DNA from 3 places in the Streptococcus respiraculi genome. Region 3 is predicted to be linked to each of the others. Evidence: predicted binding sites of a transcription regulator. Region 3 holds the regulator's gene; each other region holds the start of a gene.
What was found. Region 3 encodes CtsR, which represses protease genes until heat stress. Its sites were predicted from a motif close to TTGGTCAAAAAAGGTCAAANA; they were not measured.

Region 1: the regulator CtsR is predicted to act here: its motif matches at 1,878-1,898, upstream of CHF41_RS05150 (ATP-dependent Clp protease proteolytic subunit).
Region 2: the regulator CtsR is predicted to act here: its motif matches at 3,126-3,146, upstream of CHF41_RS09425 (ATP-dependent Clp protease ATP-binding subunit).

Annotation. Positions count from the first base shown of each region.
Region 1 covers NZ_CP022680.1:1,012,806-1,017,779, reverse strand. The annotation lists gene CHF41_RS05155 (LysR family transcriptional regulator) at 4-909, shown strand; gene CHF41_RS05150 (ATP-dependent Clp protease proteolytic subunit) at 1,249-1,857, opposite strand; gene upp (uracil phosphoribosyltransferase) at 1,996-2,625, opposite strand; gene CHF41_RS05140 (hypothetical protein) at 2,791-3,816, opposite strand; gene CHF41_RS05135 (chorismate mutase) at 4,314-4,580, opposite strand; gene CHF41_RS05130 (SLC13 family permease) at 4,593-4,974, opposite strand, start outside.
Region 2 covers NZ_CP022680.1:1,955,681-1,960,654, reverse strand. The annotation lists gene CHF41_RS09435 (DUF1827 family protein) at 1-116, opposite strand, end outside; gene CHF41_RS09430 (NUDIX hydrolase) at 210-662, opposite strand; gene CHF41_RS09425 (ATP-dependent Clp protease ATP-binding subunit) at 826-3,039, opposite strand; gene CHF41_RS09420 (DUF1797 family protein) at 3,324-3,554, shown strand; gene CHF41_RS09415 (amino acid ABC transporter permease) at 3,691-4,380, shown strand; gene CHF41_RS09410 (amino acid ABC transporter ATP-binding protein) at 4,373-4,974, shown strand, end outside.
Region 3 covers NZ_CP022680.1:296,209-301,182, reverse strand. The annotation lists gene CHF41_RS01515 (ATP-dependent Clp protease ATP-binding subunit) at 1-1,457, opposite strand, end outside; gene CHF41_RS01510 (CtsR family transcriptional regulator) at 1,459-1,917, opposite strand; gene CHF41_RS01505 (DUF6568 family protein) at 2,157-2,501, shown strand; gene tsf (translation elongation factor Ts) at 2,585-3,625, opposite strand; gene rpsB (30S ribosomal protein S2) at 3,708-4,490, opposite strand; tRNA gene CHF41_RS01490 (tRNA-Cys) at 4,731-4,801, shown strand.

The sequences.
Region 1 (4,974 bases), 720 kb from region 3:
CAAATGGAAATCAGGGTCTTACGGTATTTTCTAGAAGCTGCCAGAAAGCAAAATATGAGCAAAGCAGCCGCACAGCTCCACGTCACACAGCCTACTCTCTCCCGGCAAATCAAGGACTTGGAAGAAGAAATGGGGCACCTCCTCTTTCATCGAGGCAATCACTCTATTTCTCTAACTCCCGAAGGGGAAATCTTCTACCAACGTGCTCTTGCCATTGTCGGCATGGTCGATCGAACACTTGCTGAATTCGAGGCGATGCAAGATTTTCAAGGCGGAGATATCTCTATCGGCTGCGCAGAATCAGAAGGAATGCACCTGATTGCAAAGACAGCCAAACACCTACGCCAAGCCTACCCTCATACCACTTTTCATCTCTACAGTGGGAATTTTGAGCTGGTCACCGATCATCTAAACAAAGGCTTGCTTGATTTTGCGCTGGTTGTCCAGGAAATGGATACCTCTTCCTATCAGATTCTCGAAGTCCCTTATCAGGATACCTGGGGCTTGCTTATGCCTGCCCATGACGCTTTAGCCGAAAAAGAGAGCCTTGAGATTACCGATTTACTTGACCTTCCCTTAATTGTATCTAGGCAAGGATTCACCGATGAAATGCCCAACCCAATCAAGGAGCAAGAGGAACAGTTGCAGATTGTCGCAACCTATGATTTGATTTATAATGCCTCCCTCTTTGTCAAAGAAGGACTAGGTTACGCCCTTACCTTTGATAAATTGGTGCATACAGGCCCCGAAAACGGTCTGGTTTTTCGCCCTATCTTGCCTCAGATCAGCTCACCTATGAAACTCATCTGGAGCAAACAACAGCCCCTATCGCAAGCTGCTCAGGTCTTTCTCAGTACCTTTCAAGACTTGCTTGTATCCTTACATAACACAAAAATTCCAATTAAATGATTGGATTTTTGCAAAACGTAGACAAACCCGAAATTTATTTAAACAGAATCAAAAGCTCTGCTAACTGAACATTTGATTTTCCGATTTTCGCGAGAAGAGCGAGCCTCATCAGATATTTTTCGCTGTGGTAAAAGTAGGGAGTGGGACTCAATCGTGATTTTTTTTAAATCGATTATCCTCGCTCCTTTGTTTCTGGGCTCGGGCTAAAATAATCCACTGGATTATTTCTACCGTCCGCACCACCTAAGAAAAGTATCTCAAAAAAATTTTTTATTCAAAGAAAAAAAGACAAATTAGAAATGCTAACTTGTCTTTTTCAACGTGAGAATGTCTCACTCCTTACTTCAACTGATTATTTTCCATAATTTGGTCAATAAAGCCATAATCAAGAGTTTCTTTAGCACTCATCCAGTAATCACGCTCAGCATCTTTGTGGATTTGTTTGACAGTTTTTCCTGAATTATCCGCAAGGATTTTCTCAAGAGTGTTACGAGTTTTGAGCAAGTGCTCGGCTGCAATGGCCATATCGGTCTGTTGCGTACCGCCACCAGTACCACCCATTGGCTGGTGAATCATGTATTCTGCGTGTGGTAACATGAAGCGTTTACCCTTAGCACCGCTTGAAGCGATAATCGTTCCCATGCTGGCAGCCATTCCCATAACAATGGTTTGGACATCTGCCTTAATAAAGTTCATAGTGTCCACAATGGCAAGACCTGCTGAGACAGAACCACCAGGAGTATTGACATAGAGATAAATATCCTTGGTTGGGTCTTGCGCATCAAGGAAAAGCAACTGGGCAATGACAGAGTTTGCCATATTGTCCTCAACTGGACCTGTCAACATGATAATACGATCTTTTAAGAGGCGTGAGTAAATATCATACGAGCGTTCCCCACGGCTGGTTTGTTCAATAACTACAGGAATCATAGTATTCTCCTTTTCGATTTTGAGATTATTATACTTAAATAGTCAAAAAAGGTCAAATAAAAAACTTGAGAGGGAGCGAGATTGTTTCATCAGAAATCAAATGCCAATATTATCTACAAAAAAAGAAAGGAGACGAGTCCTTTCCTTCGTAATGGCTTATTTTGTACCGAACAGACGGTCTCCAGCATCTCCCAATCCTGGAACGATATAGCCTTTTTCATTTAATTTTTCATCTAAGGCTGCGGTGAAAATATCCACATCTGGATGAGCGGCTTGAAGGGCTTTAACGCCTTCTGGTGCTGCAACAAGGCAGACAAATTTGATATTGGTTGCACCACGTTTTTTCAGTGAATCAATCGCCAAAATCGCAGAACCACCTGTCGCAAGCATCGGGTCAACAACAAAAATTTGACGTTGGTCAATGTCTTCTGGTAATTTGACCAAGTATTCAACTGGTTGCAAGGTTTCCTCATCGCGGTACATACCGATGTGCCCAACTTTGGCAGCTGGTACAAGACTTAATAGACCGTCCACCATACCGATTCCGGCACGTAAGATTGGAACAATGGCCAATTTTTTACCAGCGATTTGTTTTTGGACAGTTTTGGTAATTGGAGTTTCAATTTCAACATCTTCTAATGGTAAGTCGCGTAGCACTTCATACCCCATTAGCATAGCGATTTCATCCACCAACTCACGAAAAGCCTTAGTAGGCGTATCTGTACGACGCAAGATGGATAATTTATGCTGAATAAGTGGATGTGCAATAACTTGGAATTTCTCCATGATATAACCTCTTCTATTTGTTTTTTCTATTTTACCAAAAAATATCAAAAAAAGCTTGCCAAAATGGCAAACTTTTTGCTCTATAATTTATTTAGTGGGGAATTTCCCTATCAAAGATGATGAAGCTTTTTATATCAGCCAAAAACACTAAACTACGGTTCATCATTATTCATTGGTTTCTTGACTATCATCTAATTGCTCCATAAAGTGTTGAAGCTTTGCAAATGTATCTATATTTAAATTACTGGATAAATCAATGCTATTGCGATTATCAACAGCTACTTTCATTTTCTCTCGACCAGCCTTTTTATCTTCTTTTTTTAACTCACTCTTATCGTTTGTAATAGTTTTAACAACATCATTCGTTTTTCTTTTTGGTTTTTCTAGACGACCGTCTTCAAAGCTTATTATCGGGGAACTATAAGGCTCTTGGGTGAATGTTCTACCTAACAATTTATCGATTACACGCCGTACTATGGAACGATTTTGATACTCAATTCTTTCCTGGATTCGTCGCCTAATGCAGTAACGCTCTTGGTTTTCTATTTTTGTCAATTTACTACTTCTTTTGAAAATGACAGACGGTAGATGAACGATATGCCATTTAATCAGACGACGATCCTTCTCCCAGAAAACTTTATAACGGCTGTCAAGATATTTAATAACTGATCGTCCTGCTGTCGTCACATAGACTTCGCAACCTCCCTTAAGGGGTTTTAAGATAGAGATAAATCCATAACGATAAAGTGTCTCCATAAAAGTTGTAAGTTTTTTGTCAATGCTTAACCAATCTATCCGACTCCCTCGGGAGTTACGTTCAACATAAAAAATTGGAGGTAAACTCTCCTCTTTAAAAGTATTATAGCTATCATCCACATAGAAAGTAAGACGATGAGACTTAGCTTCTAAAAGCAGTTGTAGCGTGGCATAAAGAAAATAGTGCATCTTTTTTCGCTTCGCTCTTAGAACACTCTTGGATAATCTTTCTTCACACTCTGGTAACCTAACATCAATCTTAGGGAGAAGTTGATAATTTTTTACCATGGGATGATTCGAAAGTCTGATGACTGAAAATCCATTTGGTGGACGAAAAATGGTCGCATATAGCGAGGAACCATTCTGAGAAAGGTAAAAGTCAGCCAGTTCTTCCTCCTCAATCAGCTGCTTTTGAATCAGTTCCTTATAATACATTTGTTCTTTCTTGTTAAACATTTAATTTACCCGTTGTACTAGTTCATTTTCTTTATTTTGTTGGCACTTATCCTAATCTAGTGTGGGCAATGGCAACCTCCTACGGAGTTCTCCCCCTTTTTGACAAGCCTAGGTCTAGCTACCCCCTCACACACTACAATTTATCATTTTTGGTGTTTTCACCACTGCGAAAAGTGCAAAAAGCATATCACTATACCATTTCTGGGAAATCCCCCTACGACAAATAATAGCACTAACAAAGAGATTTCACAATAGTAATAAAATGGCCATTCAAATGACCATTTCATTTATTACAGACTTTTTATACTTGTATAGTGGCTTGAGAAAAGAATAGGACAAGGCAAGGAGTTGCAGATAGAACTGGCGTTCATCAAAGCGACTTAACGATGCCCTAACCTTTATTCAATTCGCTATATAATCAACTAGATAGAAAGTAGCTCTACTCCCTTCCCTTGCAAGACTATTCAACACTGATACTATTTGTCCAATTGTTTCTGTTGGTGGGCACGGGACAAGCGCATCATTTCTGTATAGAGTTCTTTCAAAGGATCACGCAACGAGGGGTCTTCAAGGTAGCTACATACCTTTTTAATCACCTGCGCTTCACGGCTACTATCAAGCACTGGTAAACCATGCTCTTTTTTAATCGCAACCACCTCTAGAGCCGTCTGCATCCGCTCTTCAAACAAGCGTACGATTTCTCTATCAATTCGGTCGATGGTTTCTCTTTGTTTTGATAACATGTGATATTCCTCCTATTGTAAAACAAGTACCCCAAGCGGGTAGAAAATAGCAATGGCTGACAGGATACTCCACAGCAACATCCAGCAACCAAATAGAAATGTATCGCGACTATTGGTCCACTCTGAACCAATTGAAATCGCAACATAAGGCATGGCTGGTGCTGTTACAAAGGCAAGTGAAGCCATGTAGCCAATGGCACAAGAGATAACAGCAATATTAGCTGAAAATTGAGTGCCAGCTGATTGGTAAATAGTTAGAGCCATGGTGGTCACGACAGAGACCGTCACTAGATTCGAGGTAAAATTGGTCTGAACACCCGCCCAAACTACGAAGAAGATTACCATTAACACTGGACTAAGCCCCACCACAAATGGAGACAACTGCTCATTTAAG
Region 2 (4,974 bases), 380 kb from region 3:
GTGAAGATGACATCTGTATTTCCAGCAGAGTAGGTCTCTACCAAAAAGGCATCTGTGTTTGCTAATTGGTTTTGCACGAGCTGTGCTTGACTGTTTGTCGTGTTGATGATTTTCATGCTTGACCTCCAATCATTCTTTGCATTTATTATAGCACTCTTAGGGGGATTTGACTAGCCGTATACTCGATAAAAATCAACATTTGACGAGTATTAGTTGTCTTGATGAGCCAATTTCCACTGCTCAATGCCCCATTTGTGGCTGCCGCGTTTGAGCTTTTCAATCGCTGTATCGATGTCAAACCAAGCTAGGTGGTTAAAGTCTTCGAGGGGCTGGCCAATTTCGTGGTAGCTGATCACTTCGTAGATATAGGCAGGATTGTAGTAGTGGGTGTCACGGTGACGGGAGTAGAAGTATTCATCAGCCTGACCGTAATATTCACCAATTTCTGCTGTAAAGCCCAGTTCTTCTATTAATTCACGCTTGAGAGCAGTCAAATGATTTTCTCCAGCTTCAATCTCCCCTCCTGGAAGGAACCAAGCGCCATTCGGAGCTTGCACGAGAATAATCTGCTCTTTTTTTGTATCGGGAATGACAGCGTAGACGCCGTAGCGATTCTGATAGGTCACTCCTGTTTCTTTTTTACCAAATGTAGCCTGTGTCATTGGTCTTCCTCAACTATGATTTTTTTCAATTATAACACAAATATAGGAAAAAGAAAGCCGATACTCTTCAAAAATCAAACGCTGGCGTTGTTAACTCACCTTGATGAACTCCAGTTCTATCTTCGGTTTCGTTGCCTAGCCAGTGTTTGATTTTTATTGAGTATCATTTTGCTTTGATAGAAATCGTACCCTTGCTGGTTAAAACAGCGCGAAGGTTCTTTTCTTCAGGATGTTCCAAATAGAAGTCAGTCAATGGGTCTTCAATGTACTCTTGAATGGTTCTGCGAAGCGGACGAGCACCCATTTTCGGATCGTAGCCTAAATCGACTAATTTTTCCTTGACTTTATCGGTCACGTGGAGAGTAAGTCCTGTTGTTTCCAAGCGTTTGTTCACATCAAGGAGCATAAGATCCACAATGTGAAGGAGGTTTTCCTTGTTGAGGGCGTGGAATTCGATAATGCCGTCAAAGCGGTTCATAAATTCTGGACTGAAGAAGTTGCTCAACTGACCGAGGACAGACTGGGTTCGTCCTTCAAGAGCAGCACCGAAACCGACACTGGCTTCGACCTTACCTGTTCCAGCGTTGGAGGTCATGATGATAATGGTATCTTTGAAGCTAACAGTGCGACCTTGTCCGTCTGTCAAGCGACCGTCATCAAGGACTTGGAGGAACATGTGCATGACATCTGGGTGGGCTTTTTCAATTTCATCAAGTAGGATAAGAGAGTATGGATTGCGGCGGACTTTTTCTGTCAATTGTCCAGCTTCTTCGTAGCCTACATAGCCTGGAGGCGCTCCGACTAATTTTGCGACGGCGTGTTTTTCCATGTACTCAGACATGTCAAAGCGAATCATGCTATCGGCAGAACCGAACAGTTCAATGGCTAGTTGTTTTGATAGCTCGGTTTTTCCGACCCCTGTTGGTCCAACGAAAAGGAAACTTCCGATTGGACGGTTCGGTGCGCCGAGACCGACCCGATTGCGACGAATAGCCTTAGAAATCTTATCAACAGCTTCATCTTGACCGATGACATGGGCTTTTAAGTCGCTGGCTAGGTTGATCAATTGTGACTGTTCTTTTTCTTTCAAATCTCCAACAGGAATATTGGTTTTTTGCTCGATAATGGCTTCGATTTCTTTTTCCGTAATGACGGGAATATCTTCTTCGCTAATCGTTGCTTTTTGCATTTCCTTGTATTTGGCGATTTGGTCGCGGTAGTAGGCTGCTTTTTCAAAGTCCTCATCACGAGTGGCCTGGGCCTTGCGATTTTCAGCGTCAATCAAGCGTTGGTCAATCTCTTTTGGATCAACGAAATTCAAGGTCAAGTTCATCTTAGAACCGGCTTCGTCCAGCAAGTCAATAGCCTTGTCTGGCAAGAAGCGATCTTGAATGTAGCGGTTGGACAAGATAGCAGCTGCTTCAATGGCTTCATCGGTGTATTTGACATGATGATAGTCTTGGTACTTACTTTGGATTCCTTTTAGAATAGTAATGGTCTCGTCCACACTTGGCTCATCGACCTTTACAGGCTGCATGCGCCGCTCCAAGGCTGCATCTTTTTCAATAATGCGGTATTCGTTGAGCGTAGTCGCACCGACCAGCTGCATTTCCCCACGAGCAAGAGCGGGTTTCAAAATATTCCCCGCATCCATGTTGCCATCACCAGCAGAGCCAGCACCTACAATCTCATGAATTTCATCAATAAAGAGAATGATTTCCTTGCGATTGCGGATTTCTTCCATGAGTTTTTGCATGCGTTCTTCAAATTGACCGCGGATACCAGTACCTTGAACGAGGCTGACTACATCAAGGCGGATGACTTCACGTCCTTGGAGTTTTTGTGGGACATCCCCGTCGACAATTTTTTGGGCTAGGCCTTCGACAACAGCTGTTTTTCCGACACCGGGTTCCCCGATAAGGACAGGATTGTTCTTAGTTCTGCGGTTGAGGATTTCGATGACACGCTTGATTTCCTCGTCGCGTCCGATGACAGGGTCGATGTCTCCACGGCGAGCAATTTCTGTCACGTTGATACCAAATTCGTCTAGCAAGCCTTTTGGTTGTTGTGGTGGAGGAGTTGGACCTCCGTTGTTTCCACGGTTGCCTCCCCCTGCTTGGGTTGGCGGAGTTTGGTTGCGCGGTTTTCCAGCAGGCGTGTGTCCTGGGATGCCTCCGATATTATTGAAAAATTCGCTAAAGGGATCCATGCTATTTGGATTGGCAAGGTCGCCCAAGCCTTTTAAAATAGCATTGTTAGGATCTGTTTTCATGATTTGGTAGCAGTTGTGGCAGAGGTCTACTTGTTGTTGTTTTCCGTTAAGATTTGTATAAAGATGAATGGTTGCATCATTGATATTACAGTTATGACAAAGCATGGGCAATCCTCTTTTCTATCGAAATGTAAGTCTTTATTGGTTTTTGACATCTCTACATCACTCATTGTTCAGTCATGGACAGCCAAATAGTCAATAAAGGTCAAATATAGGTTTATTATATCAAGATTCAGTGAAATTGCAAGAATTTGCTACCTAAATTGAACAGATGAAGGCAGAAATATAACGAGAGAATCAGTAGAAAGCAGAAGAAAAATGGATAAATCAAGACTTTTTGCAGGAAATATGGTAAAATACTTCTATAATAAGAAATTAGGAGAAGTGATATGGAATCACATTTAGTGCGAATTATTAACCGTTTGGAAGCTATGGCGACTGACGGTGGAACCTTAAAACGTAATTTTGAGCGTGACGGCGTTGTCGTTGCAGAGGTTGCTTATAGCTTCGATGAGGAAAATGGTTCGGTCTTTACGCTTCGCGATGTTCAAGCGCGTGAGACATACACATTTGACAGCATTGACTTGATTGCAATGGAAATTTATGAATTATTGTACTAATTCTGACTAAGAATGAAAAAAGCACTTCAAAGCACTTCGGTGCTTTTTTTATGGATTGAATATTTAGTCGTAACTATTGTATTTTTATTCAAAAATGATATAATATAACCCATACAGTTTGAAAAGAGGTAAACAAATGGATTTTTCATTCCTTCCTAAATATTGGGATTATTTTAATTATGGAGCGATTGTAACCTTAATGATTGCAGCCTTAGTGGTTTTTTTCGGAAGTATCTTGGGAATCATTTTGGCTTTTGCCCAACGCAGCAAATTTCGTCCCTTGGCTTGGTTGGCTAATATCTATGTTTGGATTTTCCGCGGAACCCCCATGGTGGTGCAAATCATGATTGCCTTTGCGGTTATGAATATCTCAGCACCGACCTTTGAGTTGGGGATTTTATCTGTGGATTTGTCACGCCTCTTACCAGGGATTATCGTGATTTCGATGAACAGCGGGGCTTACGTATCTGAGACTGTACGAGCAGGGATTAACGCTGTTCCCAAAGGGCAATTAGAAGCCGCCTATTCTCTCGGGATTCGCCCTTTTGAAGCCATGAAATCGGTCATCATGCCTCAAGCGGTGAAAAATATTTTGCCAGCCTTAGGAAATGAATTTGTGACCATTTTAAAAGACAGCTCGCTCTTATCTACTATTGGTGTCATCGAGCTTTGGAACAGTGCAACGACCGTTGCGTCAACGACTTACTTGACCTTGACTCCTCTCTTGTTTGCGGCGGCTTATTATTTGGTTATGACCAGTGTCTTGACCTTAGCGATTCAGGCATTTGAGAAACGGTTGAACAAAGGAGGACAGACACATGCGTGAGACCATTATTTCGATTAAAAATCTTCATAAATCATTCGGTAAAAATGAGGTCTTAAAGGGAATTGACCTCGAGATTGAAAAGGGGCAGGTGGTCGTGATTATCGGACCGTCTGGTAGTGGGAAGTCAACCTTCTTGCGCACCATGAATTTGCTTGAAGTGCCCACCAAGGGTACGGTGACCTTTGAGGGTGTGGATATTACCGACAAGTCGAATAATATTTTCAAAATGAGGGAAAAAATGGGCATGGTCTTTCAGCAATTCAATCTTTTCCCAAATATGTCCGTTTTAGACAATATCACCTTGTCACCGATTAAGACCAAGGGATTGGCAAAGAGTGAGGCAGAAAAAATTGCCTATGACTTACTTGAAAAAGTGGGATTGCCAGACAAGGCTCACGCTTATCCGCAGAGCTTATCAGGGGGGCAACAGCAGCGGATTGCTATTGCGCGTGGTCTTGCAATGGATCCTGACGTGTTACTCTTTGATGAGCCGACCTCTGCCCTTGACCCTGAAATGGTTGGTGAGGTGTTAGGTGTTATGAAGGACTTGGCCAAGTCAGGAATGACCATGGTTATTGTCACCCATGAAATGGG
Region 3 (4,974 bases):
AGGACATCTTCTTCTGTTACTTGGGCATCACCCAACGTCTCTTGACTTTCAGCCTCTAATTCCTTGATGAGCAACTGACTGACCGTCTTGTGTTTTCCAGCCATAAGCGCCTTGTCTGCTGCGGATAAGCTAGACTGTTTCCCACCTGTTTTTTGTTGATTTTGCACTGTTGCACTAGCCTCATCGAGCAAGTCAATCGCTGAGTCTGGTAAATTTTTACTAGTCAAATACCGCTTGGCAAAGGTTACGGCAGTGCTAACTGCCTCATCGGTAATCTGAATTTTATGGTGGCGTTCGTAGGCATTCTTTAAGCCTTGCAAAATGGCAATACTATCAGCCACACTAGGCTCTTCGACCGTTACCTTGGCAAAACGACGGGAGAGAGCCGCATCTTTTTCAATATGTTTTTGATACTCATCTTGGGTCGTCGCTCCTACTGTCCGCAAGGTTCCCCGCGCAAGAGCTGGTTTCAAGATATTTGCTGCATCTAGGGTTGAATCAATTCCACTGCCAGAACCCATGATGGTATGTAACTCATCGATGAAGAGAATGACTTGGCCGTCTTCTTCAATATCATTGATGATATTGTTCATTCGCTCTTCAAAGTCACCACGGAAACGCGTTCCTGCAATGACATTCATCAAGTCCAACTCCAAGACCCGCATCTTGGCTAGACTAGCTGGCACTTCACCGTCTGCTACCCGTTGAGCCAAGCCCAAGGCAAGTGCTGTTTTACCAACCCCTGCATCTCCGACCAAGACAGGATTGTTCTTGGTCTTACGCGAAAGGACCTGAATCATGCGGGAAATTTCAGCTTCACGTCCAATAACAGGTTCAATCTGACCCGCACGCGCTAGGGCGGTTAAATCCCGTGTATAATCTTCCAAACCACCTGTTTGTGGTGCTGGGGGCATACCCATCATATTGGCCATAGTTGGACGACTCGCCTTGCCGCCTTTCAGGATACTACGAATCGACTTCAAATCTTCCTTCGTAAATCCAGCCTTTGCTTCTAAGTTCTTACGCAAATCAATGAAACGAATCTTGGTATCTGAATCCTCAAAATGAAACCCAGCCTTATCCAAGATTTGAGAAGCAATTGAACGCTTGTCAAGAAGCATGGCCATAAACAAATGCTCTGTCCCGATCTGCTTAGCTTTGACGACTTCTGCAATCTTATGAGCAAAACGAGCTGCTTCGTCAAGTCGCTTTGAACTCTGTAAAAGGGTGAAATCCTCTAGTTCCTCACGGTAGACACGCTCGGTCACCATATAAGTCGCTTGTTCATAATCCGTAACATCAGCAGGATAATCTGCCAAAACAGCTCCTGCAATTGTGTCAGGATTGATAACAAAAGCCAGCAACAGATGCCACGTCTCTAAGTAATCGCACATATACCGTTGCCCGATTAGCTGGGCATCTTCATAAGCACGCTGTAGTCCATTTGAAAATTTCATCCTAGTCCTCTTTCCTATCCAATCGTCGTAAAATCTGTCGCATCATCCGCGCCCGAATGGCACTTGCATCGTTTCCTAACACCGCATCGCTACCAGCTGATAAGACTAAATTGCCTTCACGTTCTGTCATCAACTGCTCATCAAATAAGAGTTGCAAGATATCCGCAAATACCGCACTAGACAATTCTGTCCCCATATTGTGCAACAAATCGTGGACCAATTCATGCTTATCCGAAAAGGTAATTCGACCGATGCGGATATAACCTCCACCCCCACGCTTACTTTCAACAATATAGCCACGGCTGGCTGTAAATCGCGTCTTAATCACATAGTTAATCTGGCTCGGCACTACCTCAAATCGGCTGGCCAACTCACTCCTGCGCAATTCTGCCACACTTACCTGCTCTAAAATCGCCTTGATATGCTCTTCAATATAATCAGATGTATTTTTCATCGCCATAGACTCCACCTCTTTCTCTGACTATCTTTGACTATTATACCCTAAATCCCTAACTTTGAAAAGCAAAAGCAATAGGGATTTGCTATTATAGTAAGTAAAAAGCCACGCTGCCTCTTCCCCATACGTGCTTGTTTTCTATATAATTTTATGGCATTTCCATTATCAGATTGAAATGCCAAACAGAATTTCTTGCCTTTCTTACTAGATTTTCCTATAATAACAAGAGGAAAGGAATTACTATGTTTACCAATTCATTTCAAGAACTCGTACAAGATTTTACAACTATTTCAGTAGAAGAAGCGGAGCGCCTGCTGACACAAGAAGAGGCCATTCTCTTTCTAGGACGTGCTACCTGCCCATATTGTCAGCGTTTTGTGCCAAAACTCCACAAGGTTGCACAAGCAACTGGATTAACAGTATATTTTGTGGATAGTAGCAATCCAGACCCTACACTACAGGCACTGCGTTCCCAATACCAGGCAGTCACCGTTCCTGCCCTCCTATACACAGGTCCAGCGGGCGTACAAGTCCGCTGTGACAGCTCCATGACCGAAGAAGAAATCCACGATTTCTTAACAGCCTAAGAAGGTATGATGAGTCATCTGGATATTTCCAACCCACACAAAAAGAGAAGAACGCTTGTTCCTCTCTTTTTTAGTTCTAATTCTTATTTACCAAGAGCCGCAGCCATTGTTGCAGCAACTTCTGATTCAAAGTCGTTTGCTGCTTTTTCAATTCCTTCACCCACTTCGAAACGAGCAAATGTTGCAACGCTAGCGTTTACTGAGTTAAGGTAAGCTTCAACTGTCTTGCTGTCATCCATGATGTAGACTTGTGCAAGAAGGGTGTAAGCTTGGTCAACTTTTGTGTTGTCAAGCATGAAGCGATCCATTTTACCTGGAAGGATTTTATCCCAGATTTTTTCTGGTTTGCCTTCAGCAGCCAATTCTGCTTTGATGTCTTCTTCTGCTTGTGCAATCACATCGTCAGACAATTGTGCTTTTGAGCCATATTTCAAGAATGGAAGAGCTGGTTTACCAACCATTGCACGGCTTTCGTTGTCTTGTTCAATTTTGTGGTTCAATTGTGCCAATTCATCTTTCACGAATTGCTCATCCAATTCTTTGTATGAAAGAACAGTTGGTTTCATCGCAGCGATGTGCATTGATACTTGTTTTGCAAGTGTTTCGTCGCCACCTTCGATGACAGAAATAACACCGATACGTCCGCCATTATGTTGGTAAGCACCAAATGCTTGTGCATCTGTTTTTTCAATCAAGGCAAAGCGACGGAATGAGATTTTTTCTCCGATAGTCGCAGTTGCATTTACATAAGCTGCTTCTAGTGTTTCACCTGAAGGCATTGTAAGAGCAAGTGCTTCTTCGTTGTTAGCTGGTTTACCTGCTGCGATTACTTTTGCTGTTTCGTTTACCAATTCAACGAATTGAGCGTTTTTCGCAACGAAGTCAGTTTCAGCGTTGACCTCAACAACTGCTGCTACATTTCCATCCACGTAAACACCAGTCAAACCTTCTGCTGCTACACGATCAGCTTTCTTAGCTGCTTTTGCCATTCCTTTTTCACGAAGCAACTCAATTGCTTTTTCGATGTCACCATCTACTTCAACAAGGGCTTTCTTCGCGTCCATGACACCAGCACCAGATTTTTCACGCAATTCTTTTACAAGCTTAGCTGTAATTTCTGCCATTATTAGATCTCCTATCTTACTTTAATATATTGAGAAAAAAGGGGAGGGCTGAGCCCCGCCCCTTAGGATGTTTTACGATTAATTAGTTGTTGTCGCCTTCTACAACTTCAACAATTTCTTCGATAGATGCTGCTTCTGTTTCAGTAGCTGCCAATTCTGCTTCTACTGATTCAACGCTATCTTCACCTTGACGGCCTTCGATGATTGCGTCAGCCATTTTTGCAGTGATCAATTTAACAGCGCGGATTGCATCATCGTTTGCTGGGATGATAACATCGATATCATCTGGATCTGTGTTTGTGTCAACCATCGCAACAACTGGGATACCCAATTTTTTCGCTTCTTTCACAGCGATTTGCTCTTTATGTGGGTCAACAACAAACATTACGTCTGGAATACGTGGCATATCTGCAATACCACCCAAGAATTTTTCAAGACGAGCACGTTGTTTGTTCAACAATGCTACTTCTTTCTTAGGAAGAACGTCAAATGTTCCTTCTTCTTCCATACGGTTGATTTCTTTCAAACGAGCGATACGCTTTTGGATTGTTCCCCAGTTTGTAAGAGTTCCACCCAACCAACGGTGGTTGATGAAGTATTGACCAGAACGGATAGCTTCGTCTTTCACTGCTTCTGCAGCTTGTTTTTTCGTACCAACGAACAAGATAACTGCATCGTTTGCTGCTGCATCACGGATAAAGTCGTATGCTTGATCAGCCAATTTTACAGTTTGTTGAAGGTCGATAACGTGGATACCGTTACGCTCTGTAAAGATGTATTTTGCCATCTTAGGGTTCCAGCGACGAGTTTGGTGACCAAAGTGAACACCAGCCTCAAGAAGTTGTTTCATTGAAATTACTGCCATGAGTAATGTCTCCTTTTTGTTTATTCTCCTCTCTCAAACGTCAGCTTGCAGACCAACCCTTCGGCAACAGGCCCACAATGGATTTGAGATGAGTATTTATTGCTTTTTGCAACTCTATTATCTTACCAAATTTCACAAGATTTGGCAAGGGATTTGTTGCTTCTAATGAGAATAAATGCAAATATAGACCATTTCCCACTTGACCAATCGGCTTTTTTTCGGTAGAATGTTATTTGTTATGGCGGTATAGCCAAGTGGTAAGGCACGGCTCTGCAAAAGCTTGATCGTCGGTTCAAATCCGTCTACCGCCTTTTTATACCTGTTTTATCAGGATTTAACCAAGTTAAAAGCCCATAAAATCGGGCTTTTTTGATTTTTAATTTGGATAAATACGGATAAATATAGAAATTATTTCGGACGAATTTCGGACGAATTTATTTTTTACACAACAAAAAAGTCCCGCCCAGATTCCTCTGAGCGGGGT